DNA from 3 places in the Bacillus cereus group sp. BfR-BA-01430 genome. Region 1 is predicted to be linked to each of the others. Evidence: riboswitches for the same ligand, from Rfam matches in the RefSeq annotation. Region 1 holds a riboswitch; each other region holds the start of a gene.

Region 1 (4,290 bases):
GCGCAATCCATCGTACATATTGACCGCAATTGGGAAAAAGGTAATTAAAACCGTCACAACAACTTTGCTCCAAATAGAATATCCAAACCATAAAACAAATAATGGGGCCAAAGCGGTAATCGGTATTGTTTGTGAGGCAACGAGTAACGGATAAAAAGCTCTTTCCATCCATTTACTCGCATTCATTGCCATTGCAAGCCCAACACCAAGGACAATAGAAATTGCAACACCGATAAAAACGACATACAACGTTGCTGGTAAATGAACCGTAAAGAGTATGTCACGCAGCGCCCACATTTTCGCTATAATTGCAGTCGGTGCTGGTAAAATATACATTTCATCTACAATTCTAGCTCCCACTTCCCAGCTTACAAGCAATATGCCACTTAATATACATGCAGGCAGTAGCTCTCTCATTTTCTTCATATAAGCACCTGCCCTTTTAACATACTAAGTAGTTCATCCTTTAACGCTAGTACCTCTGGTCTGTGTAGGTCTTTTCTTGTCCGTTCTTTCCCAAGTGGGACAACACGCTCTGTTAACGTTGTAATCGGCTGCGTTGTCACAATGAGGATTCGATTCGAAAGAAACAGCGCCTCCTCTACATCATGTGTAATAAATAAAATTGTTTTTTTCCACTGTTTCCATTGTTCAAACAACCATTCTTGCAATGTTGCCTTTGTTAATGCATCCAGCGCACTAAACGGTTCATCTAACAATAAAATATCTCCACCTGTTAGTAATGTTCGAATAAACGATACTCGTTGCCGCATTCCTCCCGACAAGTCTTTCGGGTACTTTTGCTCGTATCCTTGTAATCCAAATTGCTCTAAAAGTTCTTTCGCTCTTCTTTCAGCTTCTGTTTTCTTAATTCCTTGACATTCTAAAGGAAGGGCTGCATTTTCAATAATCGTTCTCCATGGCAAGAGCATATCTTTTTGTGGCATATATCCTACAGGATGACTCTTTGTTTCCATCAGTTGAATTGTTCCAGCCGCTGCATCTTCTAATCCTGTAATTAAGCGAAATAATGTACTTTTGCCACAGCCACTCGGCCCGATGATGCTAACAAATTCTTTTTCCTTTATGGAAGCATCTAAGTCCTTTATAATAGGCTTTTCATCATAATGAAAGGAAACATTATGAAACTGTAGTATGCTCTTTGTCTTCAAAACCCCACATCTCCTTGCGATATGCCATATCCCAGAATAAATATTCAAAGCGGCTGGAATATAGGAAAATCTCTTCTAAGCGGGATAATTCTTGTTCTGTTTTTCCTTCAGCTAGTTCGTTTAATAAATCGATTAACCAAATGCAAAGATTCCCATACTCTTCTGAGCTATACCCTTGAATCCATTCCCCAAAGAACTCATGATCTCTTGCTCCTGGAATATCATTTAAACGTTTTCCAATTTCCCAATAACTCCACATACACGGAAGCAGCGCTGCAATAAGCTCAGCCAATGTACCATTTTGCGATACTGACATCATATAGTTTGTGTACGCTAAGTTTTTAGCTGATGGCTTCGCTGCTTCTATCTCTTCTATAGAAATTCCAAGACGCTTTGCATACTGTTTATGAATTGTCATTTCTCCATTTAAAATGCCATCGATTTGTTCCGCAAATTTTGCCATCACTTGTGGATTCGTTGCTTTTACAACACCAATTGCATAAATTTTTGCATAATCTAGCAAATATAAATAATCTTGTATGATGTAATATTGGAACTTATCCTTTTCTAACGTGCCATCTCCCATCCCCGTTACAAAAGGATGATTATGACTTTTTTCCCAAACAGGCTGCACTGCTTCAAATAATCTGTCACAAAATTTCATATATATTTCCCCTTCCTTTATATCTTTTTATCCAAATAAAAAACCACTCCTATATAAGAAGTGGCTACAGCAAATAAAAATATACATATGCATTGCTCCACTTCCCTTCGCTAGTATTACCTAGATCAGGTCCATAAGGGTTAAGGTTCATTCCTCTCTCAGCCTATCAAGCACCCCTAGTGGTATCTGTTATGAAATTATAAAATAAAAAAGCCCCGTTTCCATGCGCAAAGAAACGGGGACTTATACTTTCGTCCAAATTGCTTCCCTACGCTAGCATAACCTAGATCAGGTAATAAAAGGATCAAAGACTTACGGCCTTACTCTCAGTTGGCAACACCAACTCTCCTAGCACAATATAAAATTACCATTGTCAGTATAACACCGTCATCAAGCTTCAGCAACTATTTTAATTTTCTTAATGATCTACTTCATATACTGTTGCTAGAAACATAAATCAGTTGAGGTTCTCCATCCCTGTTATTATTCTCCTCTTTTTTGATTTCACATGGCATCGCACAATTTTCTCATTAAAAAGCAAACTTCCATACACTTAACATTATTTTTCTATTGATTTCATATTACATTTATGTGAATAAGCCCCACTCGATTCTATCTTTATACTATAATAAAAGGTACAGTATTACATCTAGAGGAGGCCTTGATTATATGAACTTGAGAGCTACAGCTTTAACAGCAACTACTGTCGCAATTGCTTCCTTACTTCCTTCTGTAACAGAAGTAGATACGCAGACAGCTGCTGCACAGCAAACATCAAAAGCAAAGACTGGCTATGTGAAAGTAGAAAAAGCAGACTTATATCCAACTACAAATGTTAACAATGATTCAATCGGTAGCATCCCCTATAACACCCCTGTTACCATTCTTGAAACAGTTCACGACTGGTATAAAGTAAATATTCATAATCAGATCGGTTACATAAAAAAAGATGCTATTACATTTACAAAATCTAGTAAGCGAAACGAGCAATATATTGTACATGCAAATGCGTTAAATGTTCGTTCTGAACCGAATACAGAATCTTCTATTCTTGACGTATTACCGAATGGTAAGTTCGTTGCAGTTCAAGGAACAGAAGGAAATTGGTATAAAATTTTTCACAACGGCCAAATTGGATATGTACAAAAAGATTTTGTATCTAGCGGTTCAAAACCTTTAGTAAAAGGAATTACCGTACAAAACACACCTACCTATACCGTTGCTACTCCAAAACTGAACGTACGTAGTAATGCAGGAACGAATAGTACGATCATCGGCTCTTTACAAAACGGTACACAAGTTCAGGTTGTAGAAACAGTCGGAACTTGGTATAAAATTCGCTTCGGCACAGCGTATGGCTATGTAGCCAAACATTATATCATCCAAAATCAAGCGCAAAGCAAAAAGACAAATCCTTCTATCCCAGCTGTTTTTAAATTTCCGACACAAGGAAAAATTAGTTCAACGTTTGATATGCGCTGGGAACAAATGCACTATGGAGTAGATATTGCTGCACAAGGGAATGTTTCTATTCATGCAGCTGCTTCAGGAAAAGTTGTGAAGTCTTATTATTCAGCGAGTTATGGTAATGTTGTTTTCGTTGCTCATCGGATCAATGGAAAATTGTATACAACCGTTTATGCTCATATGAAAGATCGCGCTGTAAAGATCGGAGACACAGTACAAGTTGGACAACTATTAGGTCATATGGGAAATACAGGACATTCCTTTGGACAACATCTTCATTTTGAATTACATAATGGAGAATGGAATTTTGAAAAAACGAATGCAGTTGATCCACTGCCATATTTAGTTAGGTAAATACTATGCCACGCAATATCCCATTCATGATTGAATCTATAGCCTTCTTTGGCTTAATTTGTTGTTTAATTATTTATAATACAAGCATTGTATTTTTATCTATTATTATTACTTTTGTTATTTTAGAAATTATGATGGAAGCATTTCAAATTCGTCTGAAACAAAAAATTGCTCATATTTACGTTATACTTTTTCTTTTAAGTGCTTTTATAACAAACGTAGTAAGTGGTGGCTTTTATCTATCTTCCATATTCCCTGTGTTCTTCTTAGGAGTCTTACTGGTTGTGTCCCAATATATTAATGTTCCTGATAAACAAAAGAAACAAGAAAAACAAAAGCAGCAAGGAATCTAGAAAGAGGAGACAACTCACTTTCTTTGATGTATAAGAAAATACAGGCTGCTAGTTCATACTACTAAGCAAAAAGGATCTCATGTAAATGGAGATCCTTTTTGCTTATATATTTATTTTAGCCACACGCATATTTCTCATAAATGAAGCTTAAGTTATACTTTTTCTCTAGACTCATTCTCTGTTCATCGTCACACCAGTAAAATAAAATATCATGGATCGTTGCATAACGTTTGTTCTTTAAAAACACCTTAAAGAATGATGGTAAACAATCATGTAACTG
Region 2 (4,290 bases), on a different contig from region 1:
AGGCATCTAACTTTCCGAACGGTTCATCAAGTAGCATAACAGGTTTCTCACATAAATACGTACGAAGAAAGCTAATCCGCTGCCTCATTCCTCCAGATAATGAGTCGGGATAGTGATCTGCATATTCAAACAACCCAAATTGTTTTAATGCTTCCATCCCCTCTGCTAAACGCTCTTTCTTGGACTTCTTCCCCTCAATTTCTAATGGCAACACAATATTTTGTAAAGCTGAACGCCACGGAAGCAATAAATCTTGCTGCGGCATATAACTTACACAGTCTTGTGTTTGTACAAGCTCATCATGATACATAATCTCACCGCTCGTCGTATCTTCAATACTTGCGATCATATTAAGCAATGTACTTTTCCCACAACCGCTCGGGCCTACAAATGATACAAATTCGCCTTCTTGTATAGAAGCATGAATATTCTCTAATACATTTTTACCATCGAATGCTTTCACAACATCTTTTATTCGTAATCCACTCATTTTTCACTTGGAAGGAATTCATTTGTAAAGGCATCTTTTACATCAATTTTCTTTTTGATTACCTTATTATCGTATAAGAAATTCATGTAATTTGTCCAAACCTCTTCCTTCTGTACTCCCCACGCTTTTGCATCATCTTGATATTTTGTACTTAACCACTTTTGACTTTCTTGCACTAACTCTTTATTAATATCTGGAACATTCTTAATTAAAATATCAGCTGCTTGTTTTGGTTCCTGAATTGCAAAATGATATCCTTCTGCTGTTGCACTCATAAACTTTTTCACAACATCTTTATTTTGCTTTATGTTCTTTTCACTTGTAATAAGAACAGGGCTATAAAAATCTAGTGCTGGATCTAAATCTTTTACCATTATTGTATTTAATTCTTTTCCTTTACGTTTCGCTTCAATTCCATCCCAGCCATAATAAATCCATTCAAAATCAGCATCACGACCAATTGATTTGAAGAAGTCTGTTTGTCCAAGCACAATTTTTTCTACTTTACTAAAGTCTGCTTGATGTTTATCCATAATGGTTTTTAAAGTTGCTTCTTCTGCTGGTGCTCCCCATCCTCCATAACGCTTTCCTTCAAAATCTTTTGGTGAAGTAATATTATCTTTTTTTAAAGAGGCAAATGCCGATGTGTTATGTTGTATAATTGCTCCAATTGATACAACTGGAATCCCTTCCACACGTGCCGATGTAACATTTTCTTGATAGCTCACACCAAAATCAGCTTTTCCAGAAGCAATCATTTGCTCTGCTGATACATTATCACCAGGCTGTATCATTTCTACATCTAAACCTTGTTTCTTATAATAATCTTTTGTTTTTGCTACATATAAACCAGTATGGTTTGTATTCGGAAACCAATCTAAAACAACTTTTACTTTTTTCTCTTTGTCACCACTATCTTCTTTCTTCGCTGTATTACAGCCGACAACACTTACTGCAAGCAGTGTTGCTAACATGACTTTTAAGCTCTTTTTCATTTTTTGTCTTCCTTTCTATATATCCATGGTGCTGTTATTCTTGCCATAAATTCTACGATAGAATATAAAAATAACGTGACGATTACAATCATAGCCGCTATACCAAATACACGAGCAGTTAAAAATGACTTTGTTGCACGGGTTAACATAACCCCTAATCCTTCGCTTGCACCAAGCCATTCACCAATAATTGCCCCCATCACACTATATGTAACAGCAATTTTTAACCCTGAGAAAAAATATGGAAGCACAGCAGGAAATTTTACTTTTTGATACATTTGCCATTTTGATGCACGCATTGTTTGTAATAATTTGAGCATATTTTTATCTACTGTTTGAAACCCTTCTAAAATACTAAGGGCAATGGGAAAGAAACAAACGAGAATAACAACCATCACCTTTGGTAGCATTCCATATCCAAACCAAATGATAAATAAAGGTGCAAGCACAACAATTGGAATAGTTTGTGAAATGACAAGTAACGGATTCATAAGAAGACGAAAAATCGGGATAACATCCATAATAATAGCAATACTTGTTCCAAGTAGAATTGCAAAAAACAAACCGCTTATCACTTCTTGCAACGTCTTTGTTATATTTGGAAGTAATAGCTCTTTCATGCCAATTAATTCTTGTACGATTGTAGAGGGCTTTGGCAATATCCATGGTTCAATGTGAAATAATGAAACAGATCCTTCCCATATCGCAATGAGAAGAATCAGCCAAATCGTTGTAATTGCGAAATTAGATCGCTTCTGTTTTGTCATATTCATCACGATACTTCCATACTTTTTCATCAATTGTTACACCTGTACTTGGACGATAGTGGATTTTAATAGAAGTAATCACTTCTTCTGCTCCAGCATCTACACAAGCTTGTTGTGCACGTTTTATGATATCAAGAAGTTCATCTAAATCTCCTTCCATCGTTGTTTCCATCGCGCCTACTTCGTAACGAACGCCTGATTGTTGGACAACTTCAATTGCCTTATCCACAACCGCATATAAATCTTTTGTTTTTGCTTGTGGTACCACTGAAAATGAAATTGTAACTTGTTGTGACATGCTAAAATCCCCTTTGCAAAATAATATGTTTTAAAAAAAGAAAAGGCTTTCCTACTATGACGTAGGAAAGCCTTGTATGCAAGTTATTATAAAATAACATATGCTACATTCCCTTAAGCAACTCCCTACGCTGGCATTATCCAGATCAGGTTGAGGGTCGATGTTCCTTTACATCCTCTCAGCCACTTGGCTCCCCGGTCCTTAATTCGTTTTCATTGTAGCATGATTTATTTTATTGAACAAACAAAAGCATGGTACATTTTGTCTGCTATTTTTCTATGTGTGGAAAATACCCCACTTGTTTTCCATGTACTAATAGCTTCTGAATAAACTGTTTGTCAATGACTGGCACTGCAATTTGCTTTTTCTTTATCCATTCATTTGTTCGTTTTGTACCTATTACAATTTCAGACTGCTGCGCTCCATCGCCAGCTACTTGTGAAGCAATCAATTCTGCTATCTCCTCATCCTCTTTCGCTAACTGTAACCCTGAATCTACATATTGCGAAAGCGGAACAACTTCTAAATGATGCCCACATTCTATAATTAACTGTACAAAATGTACAAAATCAATCGGATCTGGATGACAAATATGCAATGTTTCACCTATAATTTGAGGATCTTGCATATAAGTCACAATCGATTTACTTGCAAAATCAATTGGAGCAAAGTCTACTTTCCACTTCACGTTTGGCGCTTGTCCAATTAATAACATTGTTTTAATGAGACGATAAAATGCATTTCCTTCAATATTTTGTTGAAATACTCCCGTTTCGGAATGACATGCTAAATTGCCAGCACGATAAATATTCCCTCTCATGCCACGACTCATTGCTTCACGAACAAGATTTTCTGCCTGTAGTTTACTATTGGAATATACATTCTCTAGCTCTACATTATACTCAAAATCACCGCGTTTTTTATACGTATCCCATTGTTCTACTGCTAAATCGATTGGAACACTAATCGTAGAAATAAAGTGGAATGCTGCTCCTTCATCGGCTAATGCAAGCATGCGCTTTGTCCCTTGAATATTTACATTTTCAAATTGCTTTACATCACCAAAATGTCTTACGTCCGCCCCGCAGTGAATGACTGCATCAACTTTAGAACGTATCGCTATAAACTCTTCCTTACTAAGCCCAAAGTATTCTTCACCAAGGTCACCAGGAACAGCTGTTATACGTGCCAGAGCTTCATTTGGAATATCATGAAAATAGCCTGTTACAGTTTCAATAATTCTTTGCTCTACATCTCTTTTAGGTCTTACTAAACAATAAATATGAGCTGAAGTTTGCTGTAATAATTCATATAGGATATGTGACCCTAAATAACCTGTTGCTCCTGTTAAAAAGACATTTGAAATCCGGTTATCCGTTATTCCTTCCGTATACTGAATCGCCTCTGGTTCATGTATCCATTTATATTCATGAAATACATTTTCTTCTAGGGTTAACTCCCTTTGTATTCGCGCTAACTTATATACCGTCTTTTCCTTAAAGAAGTCTTGAATTGTTAAATGCGGAAAATCTTCTTTTAACAATGTTAAAATACGTAATACTTTTAATGAATGCCCACCAATAGTAAAGAAATCATCATGTACACCAATTTTGGAAACTCCTAATACTTCTGCCCAAGCCTGTGCGATGATCTTCTCCGCTTCAGTAGATGGTGCCACATATTCTTGTAGACGAGTCGGCTCATACGCTTCTTCTAGTTGTCCTAGTTTCTTAACATCTA
Region 3 (4,290 bases), on a different contig from region 1:
GCAACATCAACTGGCTTTGTATCCCCTTTTACAATCATATTTGCTGCATGAGCAATATTTTGCGGAATGCCAAGTGTACGAGAGAAGTCGTTACAAGTTCCTCCTGGAATAATGGCAAGAGTTGGTCTTATTTCAAGAGGAGCTAGGCCATTTGTACATTCAAAAACGGTTCCATCACCGCCAAAGACAATGATTAAATCAACTTCACTTGCAAATTCTCTACAATATTTCGTCGCATCTCCTTGCTCTTTTGTATGAAGGATCCGTAAGTCGAGAAAAGTGGCTGCTAGCGGCGGGACAATTTTTTCTAGATTTGTATGTAAATCCCCTTGTCCTGCTTTTGGATTGACAATGAGTAGAACTTTTTCAAACTTTGTCTTATTCATTTGTATCTCTCCCTTTGCTTCTTTAGTAATAATGCATGATAGAAATACACTTCATGGAAGTGTCAACTTACTTCTCTGTTACAACTGAAGCGATATATGGCAAGTTACGATATTTTTCTGCGCAGTCAATACCATATCCAACGATGAATTCATCAGGGATTTGGAATCCTACATATTCTGCTTGTAAGTCTACTTTACGACGTTCTGGTTTATCCAACAATGTACAGAATTTCAATGTTTTTGGTTTATGCATGAAGAAATGATCTTTTAAGAAATGAAGTGTTAAACCAGAATCAATAATATCTTCTACAACGATGACATTTTTTTCGGTAATATTGACATCGATATCTTTTAGTAATTTAACTTTCCCGGTTGTTTCAGTTTGGTTACCATAGCTAGAGGCAGAGATGAAATCAATGGTTACATCGTTTTTAATATGACGAATTAAATCAGCGGCAAAGACGAAAGAACCTTTTAATACAGCAATAATAATGATTTCTTCCCCAGCAAAATCACGCTCGATTTGATGTGCCAATTCTTTGACTTTTGCTTGCAGTGTTTCTTCGGAGATTAATGTATCTTTTATTTTAATATTCATGAGAATCCTCCTGCGTTATAAAACTTATGAACATTTCGACTGTAAAGGATAGAGAAAGAAAAGTCAAAAAATGATAATGAGAAGTGAAAATTCAATATTTTTTAACAAAATCCTCCACAAAAGGTCTGATGATATGATATAATGATGACAAAGAAAACGTTTTCATAAAAGGTGAGAGTCATGAAAAAGAAACAGTACACAAGTGTTACATTTATAAAAGCATTATTTCTAACAATTGTTCTTGGGTTGTTAGCTTATATAATTGATATTCCTGTGCTTCGAGTTTCATTAATTGGAATGACTTTAATTCTTGGAGCTATTTCTCATGGAATGATGCGTCAATTATATGAAGCGGGATTACATGATAATAAAAAATAAAGTATAATGTAAAGCCTTCATTTATAAGAGATGGAGGTTTTTTCATTTCTTACAAAAATGTAAGGTGATTTGTAAGAATAATCGATAGTTGAGTGATATTATTTCAGGTACCATAGAAAGTGTAAAGAAAAAGACAAACACAAACACATTTTAGGTAAATGTAGTTTTAGGTATTCTATGCGAAAAGGAGTAGGGGGGAATGAAGAAACGTTGGACAAACTTTGCTTTTCTATCTACTAGTAATACTATCATACTAGATGGAGAGATGACTCTTTCTCACTTATTTGATCAATCAGATAATGAAACTTCTTCAACATTTACAATGAGATGGTGTAAATGGGGCGAACATTGTAATTTGGAAGAAGGGACCCCTAATCAAGAGCAAAGACTCATCTTTACTAACCCGATTGAAGCATGGAGTGTTCAATATCATAAGTGTAACGTCAAAAATCACTTAAAGAAAACTGAGCCGAGACAATTTTCTTCGGATTCTCCTACTCTAGAATCGCGTGAAAGTAACAATTAAGTACTGAGACACGAAAAGGCACTATAGAGAAAATCTACAGTGCCTTTTCCATTTTGTTAATAAAAAAGGTTGTAGAGAATGCTTTCCCTACAACCTAAAGAATATCATTTAGGCACTCTTATTTTTTGAATTGATATGATACGCACGAATGCTTTGGAATAAACGTGGTGAAGTTGTATATAGAAGCAATAGCAATACGGTACATAATGCAAAAGAAGCAAGCATTGTACTACCATTTACAATGAAAGAGTACAGAAAGGCTGATTGTCCTTTTGGTGCGTATTGCCCCCAGAAAATAATTCCCGCAATAAAATGACAGAAATAGCGTGCAAAACTGCCGATAAATGTCCCTAGGATTATATACAAGAGAGCTTTTTTTCCTTGGTTATTTTTTTCTGTTACTTTTTCTTTGCGACTCCCAACATCATCTTTTGCTTCAGCTACATAGTGGTTATTTGAAATGGCTTTTTGAATTGGGCGATGAAATAAACCAGCAAATCCAATAAAAGCAAAAGCAATGAAGTATTCAATACATGCTTGTATTGGCGTTAAAATATAGGCATCCCCGACGACAATTTGTAATAATCCCCAAATAAGCCCTCCTAAAAAAGCCATTTTGAATCCCCAGCGATAAGCAATAATAAAAATAGGAATCATAGCAAATGAAACAGAACCGCCTGTTGGGATTTTAATTGATAATGGTAAAATGTCGATGATTAAGGCGAAGGCTGCAAGAATTGCAGATTCAATCATCGCTTGTAAATTGGTATTACGCATGTTGGCATTCCCCCTAAATCCAAGTTGCACAAAAAAGAATTATGTACCATAGGGAGATATAAAATACGTAATGAAGAAGAGGATATGTATTTTAACGTTTGCACAATTCCTACATTAGCATTAACTAACAGGTTCTAAGGGTCGGAACAAATTGTTCCCTCTCAGCAATATAGCTCCCCCTGTGATAACGAAATTCTTTATTTGTTAGATTCATTTTAATCGAAATGGATGAGGATGGCAAATGAATCTTGTATTGCCATTATTTCAATATAAGTGTGCGAAAATGTTAACAAATAGAATAGAAAAAGCTATAGTGTACGATTTATACAGTATGCTATAATTTCGTTGAAAATAATTATCATTCTCTTTTGAGGAGGAAGATTATGAGTTTGGTTGATATTCAAGTCGGTGAAAAAGTATTAGTGAAAAGTATGCAGGCATTAGATAAATTGTTAAAACGGAGATTAGCTGCGTTTGGTCTTTCGGAAGGAAGTGAATTGCGTGTGAAACAAAAGGCGATGTTCAAAGGGCCGTTTACACTAGAGTGCCGCGGACAATTCATTAGTATTCGTCATTGCGATGCGAAAATGATAAAGGTGGAATTAGTGTGAATAAAGTTGCATTGCTAGGAAATCCAAATACAGGAAAAACATCATTATTTAATGCGTTAACAGGTTCTTATGAATATGTAGGAAACTGGAGCGGGGTAACGGTAGAAAAAAAGATTGGGAAATTGAAAGATAAACAAGGAACATTAATTGATCTACCAGGTGTATATGATTTAAATCCTGTTTCTCGAGATGAGGGAGTAGTTACTCACTTTTTATTAACAGAGGAATTTCATTATATGTTAAATATTGTTGATTCTTCTCAATTTGAGCGTAATATGCATTTAACATTACAGCTTTTAGAATTTGGTAAGCCCGTTTCTATTGGTTTAAATATGATTGATGTGGCGAAGCAACGCGGAATTGTGATTGATGTAAAAAGATTATCAGAAATATTAGGAGTAACAGTTGTTCCTGTTGTTGCAAGAAGTGGGAAAGGCTGTGATGAATTACTAGCTACTCTTCATGAAAATAATAGGAAGGAAATGAACTCATTTATTCTTTCATATGGTGAACAAGTAGAGGCAGCAATTGCAAATATAATGACACTTTTTATGAAAGAAAATTATGAGCATTCAAGATGGCTAGCGCTTCAATTTTTAAGCAATAACGAAGTAGTGGAACAAGAGATAATGGGATTGTCCATTTATCATGAATTAATAACAATACGCTCTCAGTTAGAGAAAAAACTGGATTGTACGTTAGAAAAACATATTTATAATACACGTGCAACGTATATTGAAAAGTTAAAAACAAGTGTCATTCAACATAAACAGGAAGGGAAAATTCCTTTTTCAGAAAAAATAGACAAGTTGATTACACATAAAATTTTTGGACTTCCAATCTTTTTAGCAGTTATGTTTTTCATTTTTCAGGTTACGTTTACGTGGATTGGCACACCACTATCGGATATGCTCGATGAATTTTTTAGTGGACAACTTACAGATTGGGTTACGGCTGGACTGGTTCATATAGGAGCTTCTGCTTTTATTCAAGCGCTTATTACGGAAGGAATTA

What was found. A riboswitch is a leader RNA that binds a small molecule or an ion and turns the genes downstream of it on or off. The one in region 1 is predicted to bind thiamine pyrophosphate.
Positions count from the first base shown of each region.
Region 2: another riboswitch for thiamine pyrophosphate. It lies ahead of MR058_RS12900 (MTH1187 family thiamine-binding protein); the one in region 1 lies ahead of tenA (thiaminase II).
Region 3: another riboswitch for thiamine pyrophosphate. It lies ahead of thiT (energy-coupled thiamine transporter ThiT); the one in region 1 lies ahead of tenA (thiaminase II).

Region 1 covers NZ_JAKUEW010000001.1:4,132-8,421, reverse strand. Annotated here, with positions in the region: gene MR058_RS00145 (ABC transporter permease) at 1-426, opposite strand, end outside; gene MR058_RS00140 (ABC transporter ATP-binding protein) at 423-1,172, opposite strand; gene tenA (thiaminase II) at 1,141-1,836, opposite strand; TPP riboswitch at 1,922-2,024, opposite strand; TPP riboswitch at 2,085-2,196, opposite strand; gene MR058_RS00130 (SH3 domain-containing protein) at 2,506-3,657, shown strand; gene MR058_RS00125 (hypothetical protein) at 3,663-4,010, shown strand; gene MR058_RS00120 (DUF3965 domain-containing protein) at 4,126-4,290, opposite strand, start outside.
Region 2 covers NZ_JAKUEW010000006.1:115,463-119,752, reverse strand. Annotated here, with positions in the region: gene MR058_RS12915 (ABC transporter ATP-binding protein) at 1-490, opposite strand, end outside; gene MR058_RS12910 (ABC transporter substrate-binding protein) at 487-1,485, opposite strand; gene MR058_RS12905 (ABC transporter permease) at 1,482-2,258, opposite strand; gene MR058_RS12900 (MTH1187 family thiamine-binding protein) at 2,230-2,550, opposite strand; TPP riboswitch at 2,656-2,757, opposite strand; gene MR058_RS12895 (non-ribosomal peptide synthetase family protein) at 2,819-4,290, opposite strand, start outside.
Region 3 covers NZ_JAKUEW010000005.1:185,256-189,545, reverse strand. Annotated here, with positions in the region: gene MR058_RS12135 (diacylglycerol/lipid kinase family protein) at 1-386, opposite strand, end outside; gene hpt (hypoxanthine phosphoribosyltransferase) at 454-984, opposite strand; gene MR058_RS12125 (hypothetical protein) at 1,165-1,362, shown strand; gene MR058_RS12120 (hypothetical protein) at 1,562-1,888, shown strand; gene thiT (energy-coupled thiamine transporter ThiT) at 1,997-2,665, opposite strand; TPP riboswitch at 2,754-2,855, opposite strand; gene MR058_RS12110 (FeoA family protein) at 3,049-3,276, shown strand; gene feoB (ferrous iron transport protein B) at 3,273-4,290, shown strand, end outside.